Linked DNA regions of Chroococcidiopsis sp. TS-821. Each later gene encodes a partner of the first gene's protein in a complex. Links are inferred from orthologs where the notes say so. Each region holds a gene or a part of one and is shown in the gene's direction. Other genes may lie near its edges.

Region 1 (5,090 bases):
TAAAGTTAGCAGGAATTGAAATTTTGCAACAAACGTACTAGATTTTAGCGGAGGAGTCTAAAAAAACTAGGCTACATTGAGCGCTCAAACTCAGTAGCGATCGCCAATAAACAAACTAAGTTTTGGCACGCTACAGACAGGAGGATTAGAAAGATGCTAGGCTGCTTGTCCAAAATTATTCACCGTAGAGGTCGTCGGGTTCAATATTCTTTGGTACGAACATATCGAGAAATCAGTTCAGCTTCGGTGGATGAGCTTTGGCAAAAAGTCGTCAATTTGGCAGATGTTTCTTGGCATCCTTTGCTCACTAGCACCAATGTTCCCAACGGACTAGTACCCAAACCAGGTTTAATCTTCCAAGCAGTGACGCGCTTAGGTCCCATTCCAATTCGGATTTTTGTCGAACGCGTGCATCCTAGAGAAATGATGAGCGTGCGCGTGTTATCAATTCCAGGAATCGAAGAACGCGTCATTTATCGCGTCGAGTCAACGGTGTGCGGTAATTGTGTTTCCTACTCAGTGACACTAAATGGTTGGTTATCACCTTTGATCTGGTCTTTAATTCGACCTCGTGCGGCAAAAGTTGCGTCGGCTTTAGCAGCGGCGGCAGAAAAAGCGGCAAATACGGCACTCTCAACCGAACCGAAGCCTTTAAATGATAGGTGTTTTGATTTTTGATAAGGAAGGCAGGGGGTAGGTGTGCTTGCCAAGCTCAAATATATAAGCGCCGTCAAAGTTACTTATCAATAAATTAAATCGTCTGTTTTAAATCCTCACAAAGTGCCTTATCTATTGGTTGTCGTCTCTCGCTTCTCGTCTTGAGTTCCTCACTAAGGACAGCACTTGCCCGTTAAGATTTAGGCAGGAGGCAATTTTTTTGCCACAGTTGCGCCTTGCTTGAGAGTAAACCAACCATGTCAGAAATACTCAACTCCAGTTCCGTTTTAGAAGTTTTGCGCCCCGTACAAGATCCTGAACTTCGCAAAAGCTTGGTGGAACTGAATATGATTCGCAACGTCAAGATTGACGATGGCAAGGTCAGCTTCACCTTAGTGTTAACAACTCCAGCTTGTCCGTTACGCGAGTTCATCGTAGAAGATTGTCAGAAAGCCGTGAAGCAGTTACCAGGTGTAACCGATGTATCTGTTGACGTGACTGCCGAAACACCACAACAAAAAAGTTTACCTGACCGTGCTGGAATTGTTGGTGTCAAAAATATTTTGGCAGTATCTAGTGGTAAAGGAGGAGTCGGAAAAAGTACTGTGGCGGTGAATGTTGCCGTTGCACTTGCCCAAACAGGAGCAAAAGTTGGGTTACTCGATGCCGATATTTATGGACCAAATGCACCAACGATGCTAGGACTTGGGGATAGCCAAGTGATGGTACGGCAAGGCAAACAAGGTGAAGTGCTAGAACCGGCGTTTAATCACGGCGTGAAATTGGTATCGATGGGATTTTTGATCGACCGCGATCAACCCGTGATTTGGCGCGGACCTATGCTGAATGGTATTATTCGTCAATTTTTGTATCAAGTTGAGTGGGGAGATCTAGATTATCTCATCGTTGATATGCCTCCAGGGACAGGCGATGCCCAGTTAACGCTGACGCAAGCAGTTCCTATGGCGGGTGCAGTCATTGTCACGACACCACAAACTGTAGCGTTACTCGATTCGCGTAAAGGCTTGCGGATGTTCCAACAAATGCAAGTTCCCGTGTTAGGCATTGTCGAAAATATGAGCTATTTTATTCCCCCAGATATGCCGGATAAGCAATACGACATTTTTGGTTCGGGTGGTGGCGAAAAAACGGCTGCGGAACTTGGCGTACCGTTACTCGGATGCGTACCGCTAGAAATATCTTTACGTCAAGGTGGCGATCGCGGCGTCCCAATTGTAGTCGCAGACCCTGATTCTGCCTCTGCCAAAGCCTTGAAAGCGATCGCACTCAATATTGCTGGTAAAGTCTCCGTCGCAGCTTTAACTTAGAGATAAGGGAACTTGAGTCAGAAAGTAACCTGCCTACCGAATCAACTGACTCAATTTCCTGACCCCCGAACCCTAATCTCTGCCCTCTTTCAATGTTGCGAATCTTATCTCCCCTGCGCTGGAAATATCTACTAGCACCCTGGCAACAAATCGATTGGATATTACTGATTGCCGTTGTCGGTTTAACTGTCTTCGGTGGCATAATGATTCGCAGCGCTGAATTAAATCAGGGCTTGACCGATTGGTGGCAGCACTGGCTTGTTGGTGGTATTGGTCTTGTGCTAGCGTTATTCATCGCGCGTTGTCGCTACGAAAACTTGCTTCAGTGGCACTGGGTTATTTATGCACTGACGAATATCTCGCTACTGATTGTCATTTTCATCGGTACGACCGCTAAAGGCGCGCAACGCTGGATCGCCATTGGTGGCTTCAATGTCCAGCCTTCAGAATTCGCTAAAATTGGCGTCATAATCACCTTAGCCGCACTGTTACACTCGCGCACTGCTGCCACAATTCCATCTGTTATTCGAGCGTTAGCTGTGACTGCGGTTCCTTGGTTGTTAGTATTTATTCAACCTGATTTGGGTACATCGCTCGTTTTCGGTGCAATTACACTAGGAATGCTTTATTGGGGAAATGCTAATCCTGGTTGGTTGCTCTTACTTATTTCTCCGATTGTTGCTGTTATTTTATTTAATGTTTATTTACCTGCGTGGTTTGCTTGGGCTGCGGTCATAACTTTTATTGCGTGGCGAACTTTACCTTGGCGGTGGTTAGGGACGCTAGGTGCGATCGCTGTTAATTTTGTTGCTGGTCAATTGGGTCACGTCCTTTGGGGATTGTTGCAAGACTACCAAAAAAATCGCTTGATTTTGTTCCTCAATCCTGAAAAAGACCCGCTTGGCGGCGGCTACCATCTCATTCAATCGCGAATTGCGATCGGCGCAGGTGAATTGTGGGGACAAGGTTTATATCAAGGAACGCAAACGCAACTCAACTTTGTCCCAGAACAACATACCGATTTTATTTTCTCGGCAATCGGCGAAGAACTCGGCTTTGTCGGTAGTTTAGCCGTGTTGTTTGTCTTTTGGTTAATTTGTCTGCGCTTAGTCGTTATTGCACAAACTGCAAAAGACAACTTTGGCTCTCTATTGGCAATTGGTGTGTTATCGATGGTCGTTTTTCAGGCAATTGTGAACATTGCGATGACGATTGGTCTTGCGCCCGTTACCGGAATTCCTTTACCTTGGTTGAGTTACGGACGATCTGCTTTACTCACCAACTTTATTGCGATCGGCATTGTCGAATCTGTCGCCAACTACCGCCAAAAAAGACTTAAGTATTAATTAGCTGATCGTGGCTAGGCACTATCCTATTAAGGCTGGTCATGGGTAATAAGAATTGTCACTGTGTCAAGAATTTTAACCCTACCAAAGCAGCTTTCGCTCCCTGACCGCTGGCTCTTTTCTATTACAGAATTTAAAGTTCTGTAGCCTTTTGCTGAAAGCGACTTCCTCTGTGCGGTAAACTATGCGTTGATTATGAGTTTGTAAGAAAAAACGACTCGTTTGGAGCCTTTATTCAATGTCTCATAGCGTCAAAATTTACGATACCTGCATTGGCTGTACCCAATGCGTTCGTGCCTGCCCAACAGACGTGTTGGAAATGGTTCCCTGGGACGGCTGCAAAGCTGGTCAGATTGCTGCATCTCCGCGAACGGAAGATTGTGTAGGTTGCAAGCGGTGTGAAACTGCATGTCCTACCGACTTCTTAAGCATTCGGGTTTATCTCAGTAATGCTGAAACGACACGGAGTATGGGTCTCGCCTATTGAGAAGTTCCCTTGAATTTCTCTATGGACGAAATCAAATTCCATAGTAAACATCGCAATACAGAGCGTCTTTTACTTGATTTTCATAATTCAATTCAGGTCAAAAATAGGGGAAATTTGATTCCCCTTTTTCTTTCTCAGGGTAGAACCAGTGATAAAAGCCTTATAGTAAGAATGAAAATCTTGTTTATCCAAAATTCAATTCTTGACGATTTAAAAATCGTTATGTACTTTTGAGAAGCAAAGCATTTGTAAAGAAGAGTGGTGTTGTAGAATGTGCGGAATTGTAGGCTATATTGGCACTCAAGCAGCTACAGAAATTTTACTTGCTGGGCTAGAAAAACTAGAGTATCGGGGCTACGATTCCGCAGGAATTGCCACAATCTTTGAAGGTGAGATTCATTGCGTACGCACTAAAGGTAAACTCCACAACCTGCGCGAAAAGTTAGAACAATTCGAGAACCCTGCACAAATTGGAATTGGACACACGCGTTGGGCCACGCATGGTAAGCCAGAAGAGTACAATGCCCATCCGCACATGGATATGGCAAAGCGCGTAGCAGTTGTGCAAAACGGTATCATCGAAAACTACCGCGAGTTACGCGAAGAACTTAAAGAACTAGGACACGAGTTTCGCTCGGAAACAGATACCGAAGTGATACCGCACCTAATTGCGCAATTTCTCAAAGAAGATTTATCCGCGCAAAACCCTCACAATTCACCGCTGCTAGAAGCCGTTAGACAAACGGTAAACAAACTTGAAGGGGCATTTGCGATCGCGGTCATTTCTGCCGATTACCCTGATGAATTAATTATTGCCCGCCAACAAGCACCACTCGCCATTGGCTTTGGACAAGGAGAATTTTTCTGCGCTTCGGATACTCCGGCTTTAGTACCGCATACGCGTGCCGTATTAACACTCGAAAATGGCGAAGTGGCGAAGTTAACACCTTTGGGTGTAGAGGTGTATAATTTTGCGGGCGATCGCCTGAAAAAACAACCTCGTAGACTCAACTGGAATCCAGTCATGGTAGAAAAACAAGGATTCCGACACTTCATGCTTAAGGAAATCTACGAGCAACCAGGAGTCGTCAGAACATTCATCGAAGCTTACCTAAAACACGATTGGCACCCAGACGCAACTGAAACACCGATCAAACTCAATCTACCAGAAGAGCTATACACTAACCTAGAACAAGTGCAAATCGTTGCTTGTGGCACAAGTTGGCACGCAAGTTTAATCGGGAAGTACTTACTCGAACAACTAGCAAAAAT
Region 2 (4,233 bases), 350 kb from region 1 along the record:
GGATTGATTTATTTCCAAAGTGGGCAGCTGTATCCGGCACTCGCTGATTATAACACCGCAATTCAACTCAAACCGACATTAGCTAGCGCTTACAACAATCGCGCGAATTGTTACGCTGCGTGCGGGCAACTCGCTGAAGCACTCGCCGATTATGATACAGCAATTGACCTCAATCCTAGCTACGTGCGAGCTTGGATCAATCGCGGGATTACTTTACGCGAACTAGGACAATACGAACAAGCCATCGAAAACTTTGATATCGCTGAAATTTTAGGTCAACTGCCTGCAAATATTTACGCTGAACGCGGTCGGACGTATCATTTATGGGGAGACTGGAATTTAGCGATTGCTGACTATCGTCGCGCACTTGAGTTAATATCAGAAGATGCGGAACGCCTGCGTTATCAAGTCGAAAATTGGCTCGCGCAGTTGATCGCTAGCTAGCTATTCATTCTTAAGTTAAGAGACTGTCTTTTGTTAGGTAACGGGGAGCCAGTGTCGTGCGGAGGTGTCCTCTGTTGAGACAACTGGCGTTAACAGGTAATAGGGGATAGTTGATAGATATTCTTTATCAATTACCGATGACCGTTTACCAACTTTATAAATTACGCCTGTTGTCACGTACTTGCCTATGGCTTTATTCCCGCCTCAGTTTACTGGGAAAAATACTGCTGCACGAACTGTAGGACGCGATCGCCAATCTTTAGCGATCGTGTTGAGTATCACTATTCTCTTATTCGGGGGTATAGGAAGTCGTTTAGCATATTTGCAGTTAATTGAAGGGGCTCAACTACGACAGTTAGCAGATAATAACCGCATCCGCTTAATTCCGAAACAACCTGAACGAGGCAACATTTTTGACCGTAATGGCAAAATTCTAGCAAGTAGCCGTCTCTCTCATGCGGTCTATATTTGGCCGCAAGCGCCCAAAAAAGCAACTTGGCCAACTACGCGAACTCGGCTAGCGAAGATTCTCAACATCCCAGAAACAGAAATTCAACAGCGATTAGATAAAGCCGGAGACAATTCTCCTACATTAGTACGAATTGCCCGCGACCTCAATCCGGCTCAAATTACTGCTTTAGCTGAATATCGCAACGAACTACGCGACGTTGAAGTATATATCGAAGCTGTACGCAATTACCCCAACCAAGAAATTGCGGCTCATGTTCTTGGATATACAGGGGAAATAAACGATGAAGAGTTAGCTAAAAAGCGCAGTGAAGGCTATCGCTTAGGCGATGTAATTGGCAAAATGGGTGTAGAAGCCGCGTTTGAAAAGCAACTGCGCGGAGAATGGGGCGGTCAACAGGTTGAAGTTGATGGCGCTGGGCGGATTTTGCGACTTTTAGGTGAAAAACCAGCCAAACCTGGTCGCGATGTTCATTTGACGATTGATTTGAACTTACAAAAAGCTGCGGAAGCAGCGTTAGGTCAACGCCAAGGTGCAATTGTCGCCCTCGATCCTAATAATGGTGAAGTGTTGGCAATGGTCAGTCGCCCTGCGTTCGATCCTAATATTTTTTCTAAGCGGGTAACTCCAGAAATATGGCAGCAGCTACAAAGTAAACAGCATCCCTTCGTTAACCGCGCTTTACAAAGTTTTCCGCCAGCAAGTACGTTTAAAGTCATTACAACCACCGCGGGAATTGAATCAGGGAAATTCGCGCCTAACGCAACGCTACCAACGTATGGGTGCATGAATATTGGTGGAACATCATTTTGTGATTGGAATCGTGCAGGATTTGGTCGTTTAGGCTTCGTTGGGGCGCTAGCGTGGAGTAGCAATACCTTTTATTATCAAGTTGCTCAAAGAGTCGGCGCAGCAACGTTAATTGACTGGACGCGCCGTTATGGTTTTGGTCAAAAAACAGGAATCGAATTAGCATCTGAAGAATCAGCAGGTTTAGTTGCAGACGATTCCTGGAAGCAGAAAAATCTCAATTTGCCTTGGAGTGTGGGCGACACCGTTAATATGTCAATTGGGCAAGGATTTTTGCAAGTCACGCCATTGCAACTAGCGGTAATGTTTGCTGTTCCTGCAAATGGTGGCGATCGCGTTCAGCCGCATTTACTGAAAGACAACAAAGACTCAAAAAGCTGGCGCGAGTCGTTGAATTTAAAACCAGAAACAGTGCGCGTACTGCGTCAAGGACTGCGTCAGGTCGTCTCTGGCGGTACAGGTCAAGTTCTTAATGTACCAACGCTTCCACCCATTGCAGGTAAAAGTGGTACTGCACAAGCTTTCGGTAAACAGTCTCACGCTTGGTTTGGTGCTTACGCCCCTGCGGATAAACCAGAAATTGTTGTAGTGGCGTTTGCCGAACACTCTGGCGGTGGTGGTGGTAAGGTTGCTGCACCAATGGTATTGAAGGTGTTAGAGACGTATTTTAAGCAGTGACTTTGGTAAGCTTAAAGCTAAGCCGCGTTTACTGAAAGACAACGAAGACTCAAAAAATTGGCGCGAGTCATTGAATTTAAAACCAGAAACAGTGCGCGTACTGCGTCTTTGACTCAATCAATACCTACACAAAGCAAGCAACGCCGAGCGCTCGCCAAGAATTCTCAATTAATTGATGCAGCAGCACAATGTTAGCTAACTAGCAACTACTCTATACTTACTCTAGCAACCATTCACACAAATTCTTTAATGTCAAGCATAACTCACTCGCAAACGATGGTACAGGAAGAGTTTCCTCTGGTGCATCAATCACAGCAGTTTCTTGTTTGGGACGATAGATAAACACGGTTTGTTCGTCCGGATCGATCAACCAACCCATCTGAGTACCATGTTGCAGACAGTGAAGAATATTTTTTGTGACTTTTGTTTGGCTTTGAGCTGGAGATAAGATTTTAATTGTCCAATCTGGAGCAATAGGAATAATATTCGCTACCTCCCCATTTCGATCGCGGGGAATCCGATTCCAAATAAAAACTGCAATGTCAGGAACAATTGAGCGATCGCCAAAGGTACAACGTAGTTCAGGAAATGCACGCGCGATGCGCTTAGATTTGACTACACTGTTGATGACCGATACCAATTCTCCCTGAATTGCACTATGTTTTCCTTGTGGCATCGGTTTTTGGATAATTTGACCATCAATATATTCACTTGCGGGTTCTGTTTCCGGTAATTCTAAAAACTCCGCCAATGTCAATTTTTTAGATGGTACTTGTATCATTCGGCTTACCTTTGGCTTTACCAGATTTAATACTGAATCTCTTTCTTTACATCTCAATGATTGCTTGGATTAGTTCTGGTACAGTGGCTTGTGGTGTGGTAATCGCCTACATATCTCCAGTGCTAAGATTTATTGCTTGGTTTGGCGATCGCCCTCCTGCGAATAAGGCAGAACATACTGTGGTAATGGTTATTAGAAAGCTACCGCACCAGTGGTATTCAAGATGTCTAAGGCGTATTTGAAACAGAATTGGGAAAGTTTGGTGTAACAAGTATGTTGCCTTGATACTTTAGCATTATATTTAAAAAACGAACTACCGGTCTATCCTACAGTGACCCTTCCAAATCCTTTATACACTACAGATTACGGTGCAGCTTATGTTGGTGATTCACTGAAACTGCTAGATCAACTTGAATCTGATTCAATTGACTTGGTCATCACTTCACCACCTTTTGCTCTACAACGTAAAAAAACTTATGGAAACGTAGAACAAGAAGATTACGTTGATTGGTTACTGGAATTTGGCAAAAAAGTTTATCGAGTTCTTAACTCCACTGGTAGCTTCGTCCTAGATTTAGGCGGCGCTTATCAAAGTAAACGCCCAATTCGCTCTCTTTACAACTATAGAATTTTAATTAAACTTTGTGATGAATTAGAATTTAGGCTTGCTGAAGAGTTCTTTTGGTTCAACCCAGCAAAACTCCCCTCACCTATTGAATGGGTTAATAAGCGCAAGATTCGAGTAAAAGATTCCGTAAATACTGTTTGGTGGCTCTCAAAAACTGATAATCCTAAAGCTAATGTAAGCAATGTTTTAGTGCCTTACTCTGAGCGAATGAAGAAGTTACAAGCAGATCCTCAGAAATACTACAAACCAAAAGAAAGACCCTCAGGTCATGATATTGGTAAAAATTTTGCTACTGACAACGGTGGTGCTATTCCATCAAATTTGTTAGAAATTCCAAATACTGAAAGTAACTCAAGTTATATTCAATTATGTAACTCTATTGCCATACCTCCTCATCCAGCAAGATTTCCGCAAAAGTTACCA

The links.
Region 2: the proteins of rodA (region 1) and mrdA are in contact, whole or in part, in a crystal structure (PDB 6PL5), measured with the Thermus thermophilus proteins. The link is inferred for Chroococcidiopsis sp. TS-821 from one-to-one orthologs. Residues at the interface, in WP_223903423.1 of Thermus thermophilus: Phe161, Val165, Phe168, Val169, Leu172, Pro198, Tyr199, Glu202, Tyr211, Arg212, Asp213, Gln220, Val221, Gln223, Ser224, Ile226, Ala227, Ile228, Gly229, Ser230, Gly266, Phe267, Val270, Leu274, Tyr277, Gly278, Leu281, Phe285, Leu289, Arg297; in WP_223903432.1 of Thermus thermophilus: Arg4, Ile5, His6, Leu8, Ala9, Phe12, Ala15, Leu16, Leu19, Gly20, Arg22, Ala23, Trp24, Leu26, Gln27, Val28, Tyr31, Tyr34, Leu36, Leu43, Thr45, Asp47, Lys156, Gln157, Gly158, Ser160, Val184, Leu201, Glu202.

What each region holds. Positions count from the first base shown.
Region 1 is NZ_MVDI01000002.1:235,875-240,964, reverse strand. Bases 1,403-4,204 are described here. They hold rodA (rod shape-determining protein RodA), read left to right. Parts: upstream 1,403-2,077; coding sequence 2,078-3,331; downstream 3,332-4,204. Other genes in these bases: glmS (glutamine--fructose-6-phosphate transaminase (isomerizing)), read left to right, coding at 4,090-4,204; psaC (photosystem I iron-sulfur center protein PsaC), read left to right, coding at 3,570-3,818; B1A85_RS08675 (Mrp/NBP35 family ATP-binding protein), read left to right, coding at 1,403-1,985. Also shown: B1A85_RS08680 (polyketide cyclase / dehydrase and lipid transport), read left to right, coding at 154-678; more of B1A85_RS08675, read left to right, coding at 915-1,402; more of glmS, read left to right, coding at 4,205-5,090. UniProt on the Escherichia coli protein: Peptidoglycan polymerase that is essential for cell wall elongation. Also required for the maintenance of the rod cell shape. Functions probably in conjunction with the penicillin-binding protein 2 (mrdA).
Region 2 is NZ_MVDI01000002.1:583,677-587,909, forward strand. Bases 62-3,016 are described here. They hold mrdA (penicillin-binding protein 2), read left to right. Parts: upstream 62-631; coding sequence 632-2,401; downstream 2,402-3,016. Other genes in these bases: B1A85_RS10310 (tetratricopeptide repeat protein), read left to right, coding at 62-444; B1A85_RS10320 (Uma2 family endonuclease), read right to left, coding at 2,619-3,016. In the rest of the region: more of B1A85_RS10310, read left to right, coding at 1-61; more of B1A85_RS10320, read right to left, coding at 3,017-3,182; B1A85_RS23590 (hypothetical protein), read left to right, coding at 3,167-3,424; B1A85_RS10325 (site-specific DNA-methyltransferase), read left to right, coding at 3,514-4,233. UniProt on the Escherichia coli protein: Catalyzes cross-linking of the peptidoglycan cell wall. Responsible for the determination of the rod shape of the cell. Is probably required for lateral peptidoglycan synthesis and maintenance of the correct diameter during lateral and centripetal growth.